DNA from 4 places in the Rhodopseudomonas sp. BR0G17 genome. Region 3 is predicted to be linked to each of the others. Evidence: riboswitches for the same ligand, from Rfam matches in the RefSeq annotation. Region 3 holds a riboswitch; each other region holds the start of a gene.
The links. A riboswitch is a leader RNA that binds a small molecule or an ion and turns the genes downstream of it on or off. The one in region 3 is predicted to bind cobalamin.

Region 1: linked by a shared signal. The riboswitch ahead of cobT (nicotinate-nucleotide--dimethylbenzimidazole phosphoribosyltransferase) and the one ahead of DY467_RS19245 (TonB-dependent receptor plug domain-containing protein) in region 3 are both predicted to bind cobalamin.
Region 2: linked by a shared signal. The riboswitch ahead of DY467_RS15045 (TonB-dependent receptor) and the one ahead of DY467_RS19245 (TonB-dependent receptor plug domain-containing protein) in region 3 are both predicted to bind cobalamin.
Region 4: linked by a shared signal. The riboswitch ahead of DY467_RS02970 (HoxN/HupN/NixA family nickel/cobalt transporter) and the one ahead of DY467_RS19245 (TonB-dependent receptor plug domain-containing protein) in region 3 are both predicted to bind cobalamin.

The regions. Positions count from the first base shown of each region.
Region 1 is NZ_QUML01000012.1:139,307-142,249, reverse strand. Features, by position in the region: gene tcuA (FAD-dependent tricarballylate dehydrogenase TcuA) at 1-904, opposite strand, end outside; cobalamin riboswitch at 1,051-1,261, shown strand; gene cobT (nicotinate-nucleotide--dimethylbenzimidazole phosphoribosyltransferase) at 1,466-2,530, shown strand; gene DY467_RS12045 (adenosylcobinamide-GDP ribazoletransferase) at 2,527-2,943, shown strand, end outside.
Region 2 is NZ_QUML01000018.1:14,793-17,735, forward strand. Features, by position in the region: gene DY467_RS15045 (TonB-dependent receptor) at 1-2,002, opposite strand, end outside; cobalamin riboswitch at 2,112-2,307, opposite strand; gene typA (translational GTPase TypA) at 2,735-2,943, shown strand, end outside.
Region 3 is NZ_QUML01000028.1:33,809-36,751, forward strand. Features, by position in the region: gene DY467_RS19235 (MFS transporter) at 1-691, opposite strand, end outside; gene DY467_RS19240 (DUF938 domain-containing protein) at 767-1,483, opposite strand; cobalamin riboswitch at 1,615-1,817, shown strand; gene DY467_RS19245 (TonB-dependent receptor plug domain-containing protein) at 1,999-2,943, shown strand, end outside.
Region 4 is NZ_QUML01000002.1:195,156-198,098, forward strand. Features, by position in the region: gene DY467_RS02960 (class I SAM-dependent methyltransferase) at 115-852, shown strand; gene DY467_RS02965 (DMT family transporter) at 849-1,172, shown strand; cobalamin riboswitch at 1,224-1,437, shown strand; gene DY467_RS02970 (HoxN/HupN/NixA family nickel/cobalt transporter) at 1,511-2,569, shown strand; gene DY467_RS02975 (FecCD family ABC transporter permease) at 2,577-2,943, shown strand, end outside.

The DNA.
Region 1 (2,943 bases), on a different contig from region 3:
CTGCATCGAGCACCAGGAAAGCAATTTGACCGGGGCAGGCGGCGATCCTTGGTCCCCATTTGGCATAGTGGGTCGGCTGCGATCCGGCCCCTGCGACGTCGATGCGAGCACCGGATCGATCGACGACGAGGCCGAGCGGAATCGATGTGATCCGTGTGACGATGCCGCCGTCGAATTGCGGTCCGCGCGCATCGACCGGGACCGCATGACAGGTGGTCGGATCGCCGATTGCACAGCCCCCGGCTGCGATCAGCAGATCGAGCAAGCGACCGTCCGAATATGGCGTGCCGCGGACCATCCAGCCGTCGGCGGCGCTGCCGAAATTTTCGCGCAACCAGGCGGGGTCGGCCCCCGGGCCACCGGCACAGACGACGACGCTGCGCGTGCTGATTGCGCGATCGGTCGCTGCGCTTCGCACACTGATCGTCCAGCCATCGTCGTCGTTGCGCAGAAGCGACCTGACTTCGCTGTCGTAACTGATGACGATGCCGAGCCGCTTAGCCGCAGTGTACAGCGCGTTGATCATCGCTTTGCCGCCGCCGAGCGGAAACGCGGTGCGGCGGGAGTACGGCATCACCCCGGTGCCGGGCGACTGCAGGTGCACGCCGTGGTCGATCAGCCAACCGGCGATGCTGCGCGCGCGTTCGATCAGCAGCTCCGTCAGCACTTGGTCGGTGCCGTCGCCCGTGACGCTGCGTAGCTCGGCGCGCAGTTCATGCGCTGTGTAGCGATCAGGGACATAGGCCAGTGGCGTCTCGTGCGTCAGCCGGAAATTGCGGCCGTGGCGCGCGTTGCCGCCGCGTAGGGGCCGCGGTGCCGCTTCGAGCAGGCGGACCGAAGCGCCGCTGCGGCGCGCGGCAATCGCAGCGCAAAGACCGGCGATTCCGCCGCCTATCACCGTCACATCCCACAGCAAGATGCGGTCAATCCGGTCGAGATGATGCGCCAGGGCCGCTCGAGAGCGGCCAAGAAAAGCGCGGCTTGGTGGACCTTCGTCTTAGAGGGCGGCTCCGGGTTGTTGTCAATCTTGCGCCCGTGGCGTCGCCGTGCTGTGGTGCCGCTCGCTTCGGTGCCCTTCGTTCGAAGGGTGAAACGGGAATGCGGTGCGGCGAGCAATCGCCAAGTCCGCGGCTGCCCCCGCAACTGTAAGCGGACCGCTTCCGGTCACACCGCCACTGAGAACGGCATCCTCAAGCCGCTCGGGAAGGCGACCGGGACAATGTCCGCGAGCCAGGAGACCGGCCGAAGTCCGAAAACCATGCCATTCGACGGTGGGTCGAAGAAGGACACAGACATGCTGCACCGACCGCCGACCTGACGCGCGCCTCTGCTTTCCGCGGAGAAATCCCGTCGTCGCCCGAACGAACCAGCGCGCACAGCTTTGCTGTCGCCGCCACGATGGTCGTTCGACTGTCTTCACTGCCCGCTGTCGTGGCGGCAGCATTCCTTTTGCCGAGCCTCCCGAATGCACGCGCCCCTGCTTGATCCACGTATCCTTTCCGTTTCGCCGGTCGATCCCGCCCATGAGTCCGAGCTGCGGGCTCGGCTCGACGGCAAGGCGAAGCCGCCGGGCTCGCTCGGCCGGCTCGAAGAACTCGCCGTGCAGCTCGGGCTGATCTGGCATCCGGCGCCGCCGCGGGCTGAGCGTGCGACGGTGTTCATCTTTGCCGGCGATCACGGCCTCGCCGCCGATCGGGTGTCGCCGTATCCGGCGAGCGTGACACGCTCGATGGTCGAGGCGTATCTGGCAGATTGCGCCGGCGTGAACGTTCTGGCGAAAGCGGCAGCGACCGAGGTGCGGATCGTCGACGGTGGCATCGATGCCGACATGCCGCCACATCCCAAGCTGATCGATCGCAAGATCCGGCGCGGCACCCGCAATGCACGCCACGAACCAGCGATGACTCACCAGGAGGCGGCGCGTGCGATCACGGCGGCGGCCGATCTGGTGCGTGAGGATATTGTGGGCGGTCTCGACATCGTTGCGATCGGCGAGATGGGAATAGGCAACACGACGTCTGCTGCGCTGATCACCCACGCGCTGACTGGGGCTGCAATCATCGATTGCGTCGGCCGCGGCGCCGGGATGGATGATGCCGGCGTCGCACACAAACGCGCCATCGTCGAGCAGGCGGCGGCGCGGGCGCAGCCGACGGCGCCGCTCGACGTGCTCGCTGAGTTCGGCGGATTCGATATCGCGATGATGGCCGGCGCGGTGCTGGGCGCTGCGGCTTCGCGGCGGCCGGTGGTGATCGATGGCTTCATTGCCAGCGCCGCTGCGCTGCTGGCGGTGCGGCTGCAGCCCGCGGCGCGCGATTACTGCGTGTTCTCTCATCGCTCGGCCGAGCGCGGCCACCGTGTGCTGCTCGAAACGATGCAGGCGACGCCCTATCTTGATCTCGGCTTGCGGCTCGGTGAGGGCACCGGTGCGCTGATGACCGTTCCGCTGCTGCGCGCCGCTGCCGGCATCCTCAACGATCTCGCCGCGCTGTCGGACGTGCTGGCGGGCCGGTTCGGATCGCGCGCGTGAGCCGGCAGATCCAATCCCTGCTCAACGCCGTGCAGTTCATGACGCTGGTGCCGACGCCGCGCACCGCGCTGTTCGACGACGACTGGTTGCTGAGCGCATCGAAGTACTTTCCGTTGGTCGGCGCCGGGATCGGTCTTGTGTGCGGTGGCGTGCTGCTCGCAGGCTCGCTGATCTGGTCCGGCGTGGTGCCGGCGATGATGGCCGTCGCCGCTGGCGCGGCGCTCACCGGCGCGCTGCACGAAGACGGCATCGCCGACACAGCGGACGGCCTGTTTGGCGGCCGCACCCGCGAGCAGCGACTGGCGCTGATTAAGGACAGCCGCCTTGGCCTCTATGGCGCGGTGGCGCTGGTCCTAAGTTTTGCGATCCGCGTTGCAGCGCTGGCGAGCCTGCCGCCGTGGCTCGGCGTTGCT
Region 2 (2,943 bases), on a different contig from region 3:
TGCTGACGATCTGCGGCACGTTGTTGGGGACGTTGCCGGCGTAGTTCACCGCCCGGCCGCCGACGACTTGAGTGAAGTCGTCGTATTTGGCCCGCAGCCACGCGACGTTGGCGTCGAGCCGGATGGTTTCGGTGACCTTGAGGCCGGCCGAGGCTTCGATGCCGCGCGACGACTGCTGGCCGATCTGCAGCGGATTGGTGTTGGCGGGGTTCTGCGGATCGCGCGCCAGCAGGTTGTTCTTGACGATGTGATACGCCGCCAGCGTCCACTCGGCGCGGCCGCCGGCAAGCTGCTGCTTGATGCCGACCTCCACCTGCTTGCCGGTCGAGAGCGAGAAGTCGCGGTTCACGCCCGTCATCGTGATCAGGTTGGTGACCGGATCGACCGCGGTCGAATACTGGCCGTAGATCGAGAGGTTCTCGATCGGATTGTACACCGCCCCGACCCGCCAGCTTGGCGCCGAGTAGGTCTTCTCGAAGCTGTTCGAAGGCGAGAGGAAATCGGTGCGCTGCACCGTCGGATTGTCAGAGCGGATGCCGCCGATCAACGAAAGCTGGTCGGTCAGGCTGAGCCGGTTCTCGGCGAACACGCCATACTGTGTCGTCAGCGTATGGAAGCTCGGCCGTGTCGGGCTCACCGGCAGGAAAGTGCCTGGATCGAAATTGTACGTGGGCACCGAGGATGTGCCGGCGTAAGGCGAGTTGTTGGTGTGGGTGAAGGCGATGCGGTTGACGTCGAAACCGGCGACGAATTCGTTGGCGAGGCCGAAGACATGGCCCTTGAAGGTGGTGTCGAAGCGGTTGCCGATCTGCTCCTGGTCGTGAAAAATCTCGATATAGGAGCTGCGGTTGATATTTCCGGTGGTCGGGCTGAACGCGTAGCTCTCGACGTCCTTCCAGTGCCGGTGCGTGCTGAGATAGTAGGTGACGTTCTTCACCGAGACGCCTTCGGCAACGTCCCACTCGGTCTTGAGCTGGGTCCAGTTGTCGCGATAGCGGATCGAGGCATCGCCGACATTGTAGTTTTGGAAGCGCAGCGACTCGTCGAGCCGGCCGTTCACCAGAGGCGTGCCGAAATAGCGCGACGGGCTGCGGTCGGCGTAGTCTTCGCTCAGCGTAAAGGCGAGATTGTCGGCGGCCTGTACCCGGACCGAACCGGACACCGCGACGTTCGATGTCTTGTCACGGTCGACCCAGCCGTCCGACATGTTGCCGATCGCCGCCAGCCGATAGCTGACATTGGGATTGATCGGGCCGCCGGAGTCGACCGCGAGGCGCCGGGTCAGGTTGGTGTCGAGCGAGATCTCGGCTTCGTTGCGTTGCACGTCGAGCGGCTTCTTGGAGATCACGTTGATGGCGCCGCCGATCGCGCCTTCGCCATACATCACCGAGGCCGGGCCGCGCAGCACTTCGATGGTCTGCGCCGTCCAGGTGTCGAACGGGAACGTCATGGTGCCGGAGCCGACATACAGCCGGGTGCCGTCGTAGAGCGACATCACCGTGCCGTTGCCGGTGAAGCCGCGCGTGGTGAAGGCGAGGCCGCCATTTCCCGGACGCGGGCTCGCAGTGAACCCGGTGGCGTTCTGCGTCACCGCGTCGATGACGTTGTGCTGGCCGCGCTCGGCGATGGTCTCGGCGCGAATCACTTCCACGCTGGCCGGTGTTTGCAGCGGCGTCAGGCCGAGCCGACTGCCGGTCGAGGAGGGGGTGCCGAGGTTGAAAGTAGGGGCGGTCGACGTGGTGGTCGTCGGCTGAGTGGGCGCGGGCGCGGGCGTCGCGACAGGACGCGCGGCGGCACGGCGCTGGCGCGACGATCCGGCATTTGCCGTCGCGCGCGGCTTGGCGGCACGTGCGGTCTGGCCCTCGACCACGATCGGGTCGAGACCGCGCGGATTGGCCGAGGCGGTTTGCGCCAGGCCGTCGACCGGCCAGAGCAGAGGGACGAGGGCGACAGAGGACAGCAGGCGACGATTGCGCCCGAGAGGCAGAACGGCGGGAGTCATTTTCTTGGCTCGCGGCTAACGTGGCACGTCACCGCGAAACAGGTCTGCCGCAGCCTTCTTGTGGGCTACGGTTCGACTCGCACCAGGACACCCCGCCCGATGTGCTCGCGTGTGACCACGACTGACGGCAGGTCTCCTGGCTCGCGGGTCGTTGCCGTTCACCGCCTTCCCAGGACGAAAGCCCAGTGGCGTGTGGCGAATGGCTCGCCGCTTACAGTTGCGGGGGCAGCCGCGGAATAGAGTCCGAAGACCCGCACCGCGTTCCCTATTGATCCCTTTCGGGAACCGTCGCTGGTCACGGTATTGGACATACGGCAGCGGTGTCAACGAACCGAGCGGGAAAAATCCAATCAGTCCAAGGGACAACGGCTGCACTATGAAATTACCAATCGCAGTGACGATGTACGTAATGTTATAACATTACATCATTAGGTCAAGCAGTCTGAGGAACAAAGCCGGAGGCGCTCCGGGGCACGCTCCGGCGGCCACCGCGCCGAAGCTGGTCTGTCCATCCGCAACCGTCATTGTTATTTCGCGATTTCTGCGTATATTGCGTCGCAACGCGTGCTGGTGCCCGGTCCTATTCGGCCGGGCCTGTTTTTTGCGATTTCAGATTGCGATTGCCCGGCGCGTTTCAGACATAGGCTGGCTTCGGCGCGCCCTTCGGCGCATCCCGCGGTGTGCCTATGATCTCGCTGATCAGGCAACGCCCGCAGGACCGACAGAAGAGCCATGACCCTCCGTAACATCGCCATTATCGCCCACGTCGACCACGGCAAGACTACTCTTGTCGACAAACTGCTGCAGCAGTCCGGCACCTATCGCGACAACCAGCGCCAGGTCGAACGGGCGATGGACTCCAACGATCTCGAACGCGAGCGTGGCATCACCATTCTGGCGAAGTGTACTTCGGTGGTCTGGGGCGACACCCACATCAACAT
Region 3 (2,943 bases):
TGGCGCCGCACAGCGCCGCGGCGATGAAGCGCGGCTGCCGCACGATCTCCAGCAGCGGCCGGCCACCGGCCTGCTCGGCCGGCTTCGGCTTGGGTGCATCGACGCCCCACAGCACCGCCATCGCGATCAGCGCGATCGCCGCCTGAACCACATAGGAGAATGCGAACAGAAAAGGCTGCCAGACATCCATGGTCCACTGCACGAGCTGCGGACCGAGCACGCCGGCGAACACGCCGCCGGCCATCACCCACGACACCGCCTTCGGGCGATAGGCCGCGCTGGCGCCGTCAGCGGCGGCGAACCGATAGGACTGCGACACGGCGGCATACAGCCCGCCGATGAACGTCGCGATGCAGAACAGCAAGAATGAACCGTAGAGAATTGCGACAGCGCCGAGCACGCCGGTGAGTGCGCCGCAGCCGGTGCCGATCATGAACGAGACGCGGCGACCGTAAACCCGCGCGATCCAACCGGTCGGCAGCGTGCCGGCGGCAAGGCCCAGCACGTACATCGACAGCGGAACGGTCGCGAGCGACATCTCCGGCGCGAGCTGCGCGCCGATGATCGAGCCGGTCGCGAAGATCACCGCGGCGTTGGCGCCGGTCAGCGCCTGCGCCGCGACCAGCCGCACCACGTTGGAACGGGCACGGGCATCGTCTTCGACGATGTCGTTGGCCGTCGCATCGACCATCGGCAGGGATTCTCCTCGCACCGGCCGACGACGGCCGGCGATTGCGCGCGCATCATAGGGCCGGGCCGGGCGTGATCAACCCGCCGGGCCACCGGCGGCCGCATGGGCCTCCGCCGGTTTTGCCCGTACAAACACCAGGATCAGGTTGTTGGCCGGCATCTCGACGATCTCGCTCAGCGCCAGACCGGCGCCGGCCGCGAGCTTTTCCAGATCCGCAACATCGCGGACACCCCATTCCGGATTGGCGTCGCGCAGGCTGGTGTCGAACACCGCATTGCTGAGCGCGGTGTGCTTGCCGTCCTGCTTGAACGGTCCATACAGCACCAGCATGCCGTCCTGGCGTAGCAGACGTCCGGCGCCGGCCAGCAGCCCTTCGGCGACGCGCCACGGCGCGATGTGGACGACGTTGGCACAGAACATCGCCAGCAATGGCCCGGGCTCCGCCCCGTCGGCCGGCGCCACCGACCAGGCGGGATCGGCCAGGTCGATCCGTTGCGGCGGCCTTAGATTGGGCAGCGCCGCGTGGGCGCGCCAGGCGGCAATGCTCTTGAGGTGCTGGTCGTTGACGTCGCTCGGCCACCACACGATATCCAGATGCTCGCGCGCCAGCGCTGCGATGTGCTGGCCGGTGCCACTGCCGGCTTCGAGCACGTCGCCCTGCCGCCCGGCGAGCAGCCGGGCCAGCACGGCGCGGATCGGCGCATCGTTGCGATGAAACGCGGCGGCGTCGAGCCGGCCGTCGGGTTCGACCCGCCGCCCGTCCTTGCCGAACTCCACCACGAACTCCGCCATCACCACCTGCCACATCCACTATCGTGCGAGGTGTACAGACCCGGCTGTTACACGCAAGTCACAGCTCGTCACAATCCGACCACGATTGCACCTGTTCGCCGCCATGGGCGAATTGACTCGCCAATTCCGCGACTTCTAATGGCGCTGACGGTTCCCGAGAGGGATGAAAAGGGAATACGGTGCGGACGCAGACACTTTCGCGTTCTAGGCCGTAGCTGTTCCCGCAACTGTAAGCGGATCGTCTTTCGTCGGATGCCACTGGGAACCTCGGTCCTGGGAAGGCGACGGAAGATCAACTGCGAGCCAGGAGACCTGCCGTCATTCGTGGTCACACGCGAAGTTGCCGGCCGGGAATTGCAGGCATTGTCTTCACCGCTTTCGCAAAGCTCGGTGAGACCTCGTTCGCTGTGACGTGCCACAGACGTCAGCCGAGGTTGAACCTTATGCAATCCCGACCCGCCGCGCCGCGGCCTTGCTCCGCACTTTCACGCGCGCTTCTTGCCTCCACCATTCTGGTGCCCGCGCTCTCGCTCACCACGCCTGCCGCCGCGCAGGACGTGCTGCCCGAGATCGTGGTCAGCGCCACCGCCACCGAAACGCCGCGCGAGCAGGTGGCGAGCTCGGTGACCGTGATCACCGCGGACGATCTCGCCCGCTATCAGCAGCGCACCGCCGCCGACGCGCTCAGCATGGTCCCCGGCCTCAATGTGGTGCGCACCGGCGGCCCCGGAGGCTCGACCTCGATCTTCATGCGCGGCACCAACTCCAACCACGTCAAGGTGCTGATCGACGGCATCGATGCCGGCGATCCGAGCAAGCCGAACGGCGCTTATGATTTCGCCAATCTGCTGACCTCCGACATCGAACGGATCGAAGTGCTGCGCGGCCCGCAGAGCGGCCTGTACGGCTCGGACGCGATCGGCGGCGTGATCTCCGTCGTCACCAAGCGCGGAAGCGGCCCGGCCAAGCTGACCGGCTCGATCGAAGGCGGCTCGTTCGGCACCTTCAACCAGACCGCGCGCGCCGCAGGCTCGCAGGACAATTTCGACTACGCCTTCAACGTCGCGCATTACCGCACGACCAGCCTGCCGGTGACGCCGCTCGATCTGCTGGCGCCGGGCCAGCAGCGCAACAACGACAACTACGACAACCTGACCTATTCGACCCGGCTCGGTGTCCGTGCCAGCGACGAACTCGCCTTCAACTACGTCGCGCGCTACACGGACGCCCACAAGGGCTTCACCGGCGACGACTTTTCGCGCTATCCGAACTCGTTCCCTGAGACGCTGCAGAGCACGACCGCAAGCCGCGATTTCATGACCCGCGGCGAAGCGGTGTGGTCGCCGCTCGGCAATTTCACCAGCACGTTCGGCGTCAGCTACAGCAACGAATGGAATCGGACGTTCAATCCGAATCCGGACTTCACCACCAACATCTTCACCTTCGCCACCGGCATCTCG
Region 4 (2,943 bases), on a different contig from region 3:
CAACACTGCAGTTTTGCGACAGCAGGGAACTGATCAGTGCCGTCTCCCTTGTCATCACCCTGTCGCCTGAAATCGCGATGGAAGGCGGATGATGCCGAACCAGGGTGGCAGGCCATGACGACGCTCACTCGCACCGATCTTCCGCGCACCGAGCTGACGCACCACGAACTCACCGCCGATCCGACGTGGCCGGTCGACGCGACCTCGCGGATGAATCGGATGTACCGCTATCAACGGCACATCTACGACCTGACCCGCCGGTACTATCTTCTCGGCCGCGATCAACTGATTACCGAGCTGCAGCCGAAGGCGGGCGAAACCGTGCTGGAAGTGGGCTGCGGCACCGGCCGCAACCTGATCCAGGCGGCGACGCGGTACCGCGAGGCGAAATTTTACGGCCTCGACGTGTCGACCGAGATGCTGACCTCGGCGATCAGTTCGATCGAAGGCGCCGGGCTGATGTCGCGGGTCAAGGTCGCGCACGGCGACGCCACCGCCTTCACCGCGCAGGCGGTGTTCGGCCAGGCGGTCAGCTTCGACCACGTCATGATCTCCTACAGCCTGTCGATGATCCCGGACTGGACCGCGGTGATCGATCGCGCCGTCGCCAATCTGAAGCCCGGCGGCAAGCTGCACATCGTCGATTTCGGCGACCAGCGCGGCCTGCCTTCGGTGGCGCGCAACCTGCTGCGGCGCTGGCTGACGCTGTTCGACGTCACCCCGCGCGACAGCCTGGAAGCCGTGCTGATGCAGGTCGCGGCCCGTACCGGCGCCGGGCTGCGGTTCGAGCGGCCATATCGCGGCTATGCGCAGCGCGCCGTGCTGACGCTGCCGCCGCGCAACAAGCCATGACCGGTTGGCTCGCGCTGTTTGCCGCGGGCCTGATGGAGATCGTCTGGGCGCTGGGCCTGAAGCATTCTGAGGGCTTCACCCGGTTCTGGCCCGCGGTCGTGACCTTGGCCGCGATCCTGGCCAGCTTCGGCCTGATGAGCATCGCGCTGAAATCGCTGCCGTTCGGCACCGCCTATGCAGTCTGGACCGGAATCGGCGCCGCCGGCAGCATCGTGGTCGGGATGACGCTCTACGGTGAGCCGGCCAGCGGCGTGCGGGTGCTGTGCCTGTCGATGATCGTGGCCGGCATGATCGGGCTGAAGCTCAGCACGCCCGCCTGAACCGTCGGCCGCCCGACCAAGGCGGCGATTGACAAAGCAGGCCCGCTTCCATTTGATCGCGCCCGTTCAGGTGTGCCGGGAATCGTCCGGCACAGGGAAGCCGGTGCGGGCCAAGCTTATGGCCGCAAACCCAAATCCGGCGCTGCGCCCGCAACTGTGAGCGGCGAGCGATCCTTCAATCAGCCACTGGGCGGCACTTGCCCGGGAAGGCGAAGGATCGCGACGACCCGTGAGCCAGGAGACCGGCCTGAGCACGTCATCTTCCACCGTGCGGCGCGCGCGGCTGGAGCGGTCCGCCGCACAGGTGACAGGATGCTGCTCACCGGCCGGAGACCGCCATGACCGATCTCGTTCTGCCCGCTTCTTCCGATGGATTCCGCCTCCGCCTGATCGCCGTGCTCGGCGGGCTGGTGCTCGCCAATCTCGCCGCCTGGGCCTGGGCGCTGACCGCCTTCGCGGGCGAGCCGGTGCTGATCGGCACCGCGGTGCTGGCCTATAGCCTCGGTCTCCGCCACGCGCTCGATGCCGACCATATCGCGGCGATCGACAACGTCACCCGCAAGCTGATGCAGGAGGGCAAGCGGCCGGTCGCGGTCGGGCTGTTCTTCGCGCTCGGCCATTCCACCGTGGTGCTGGTGGCGTCGCTGGCAATCGCGATCGCGGCCAATTCGCTGACCGAGCGGTTCTCGGGCTATCGCGAAATCGGCGGGGTGATCGGCACCTCGGCGTCGGCGCTGTTTCTGTTCGCGATCGCCATCGCCAATCTGTCGGTGCTGAGCGGCGTGTATCGCGCGTTCAAGAAGGCCAAGGCCGGCGAGATCGTGCACGACGACGACATCAACGAACTGCTGCAGCAGCGCGGCTGGCTGGCGCGGCTGTTCCGGCCGCTGTTCCGCTTCGTCTCCAAGAGCTGGCAGCTGTTTCCGATCGGGCTGTTGTTCGCGCTCGGCTTCGAGACCGCCAGCGAGATCAGCCTGTTCGGATTGGCCGCCAACGCTTCCGGCAACATTTCACACTGGTCGATCCTGGTGTTCCCGGCGCTGTTCGCCGCCGGCATGACCCTGGTCGACACCCTCGACGGCGTGCTGATGCTCGGCGCCTATGGCTGGGCGTATCGCAACCCGATCCGCAAGCTGTACTACAACATGACCATCACCACCGTGTCGGTGCTGGTGGCGCTGCTGATCGGCGGCATCGAGACGCTCGGGCTGCTCGCCGGGCGCTTTCATCTCGAAGGCGCGTTCTGGGAGTGGATCGAAGAGCTCAACTCCAATTTCGGCGCGCTCGGCTACGGCATAGTGGCGCTGTTCGTGGCGAGCTGGATCGTGTCCACCATCATCTATCGCCTCAACGGCTATCACCGGCTCGACCAGGCCGCCCCGGCCGTGCAGAAATGAGCGCGGTATGACCCGACGTTCCGGACCGAATTCGCGCGCGGCGGTGGTCACCGCGGCGCTCGCGGTGCTCGTGGCCCTGCTGGCGATCGGATCGCTCGCGGTGGGACCGGTCAAGCTGTCGCCGCTGACCGTGGTACAGGCCCTGGTCGGGCTCGGCGGCGAGGTGCAGCAGATCATCGTGCAGGAGATCCGGCTGCCGCGCACCATCCTGGCGCTGGCGATCGGCGGCATTCTGGGCCTGTCCGGCGCGGCGCTGCAGGGCCTGCTCCGTAACCCGCTGGCGTCGCCGTCGCTGTTCGGCGCACCGCAATCGGCCGCGTTCGGCGCGGTGCTGATCATCTCGCTCGGGCTCGCCGACGTCCGCTCCTTCGCAC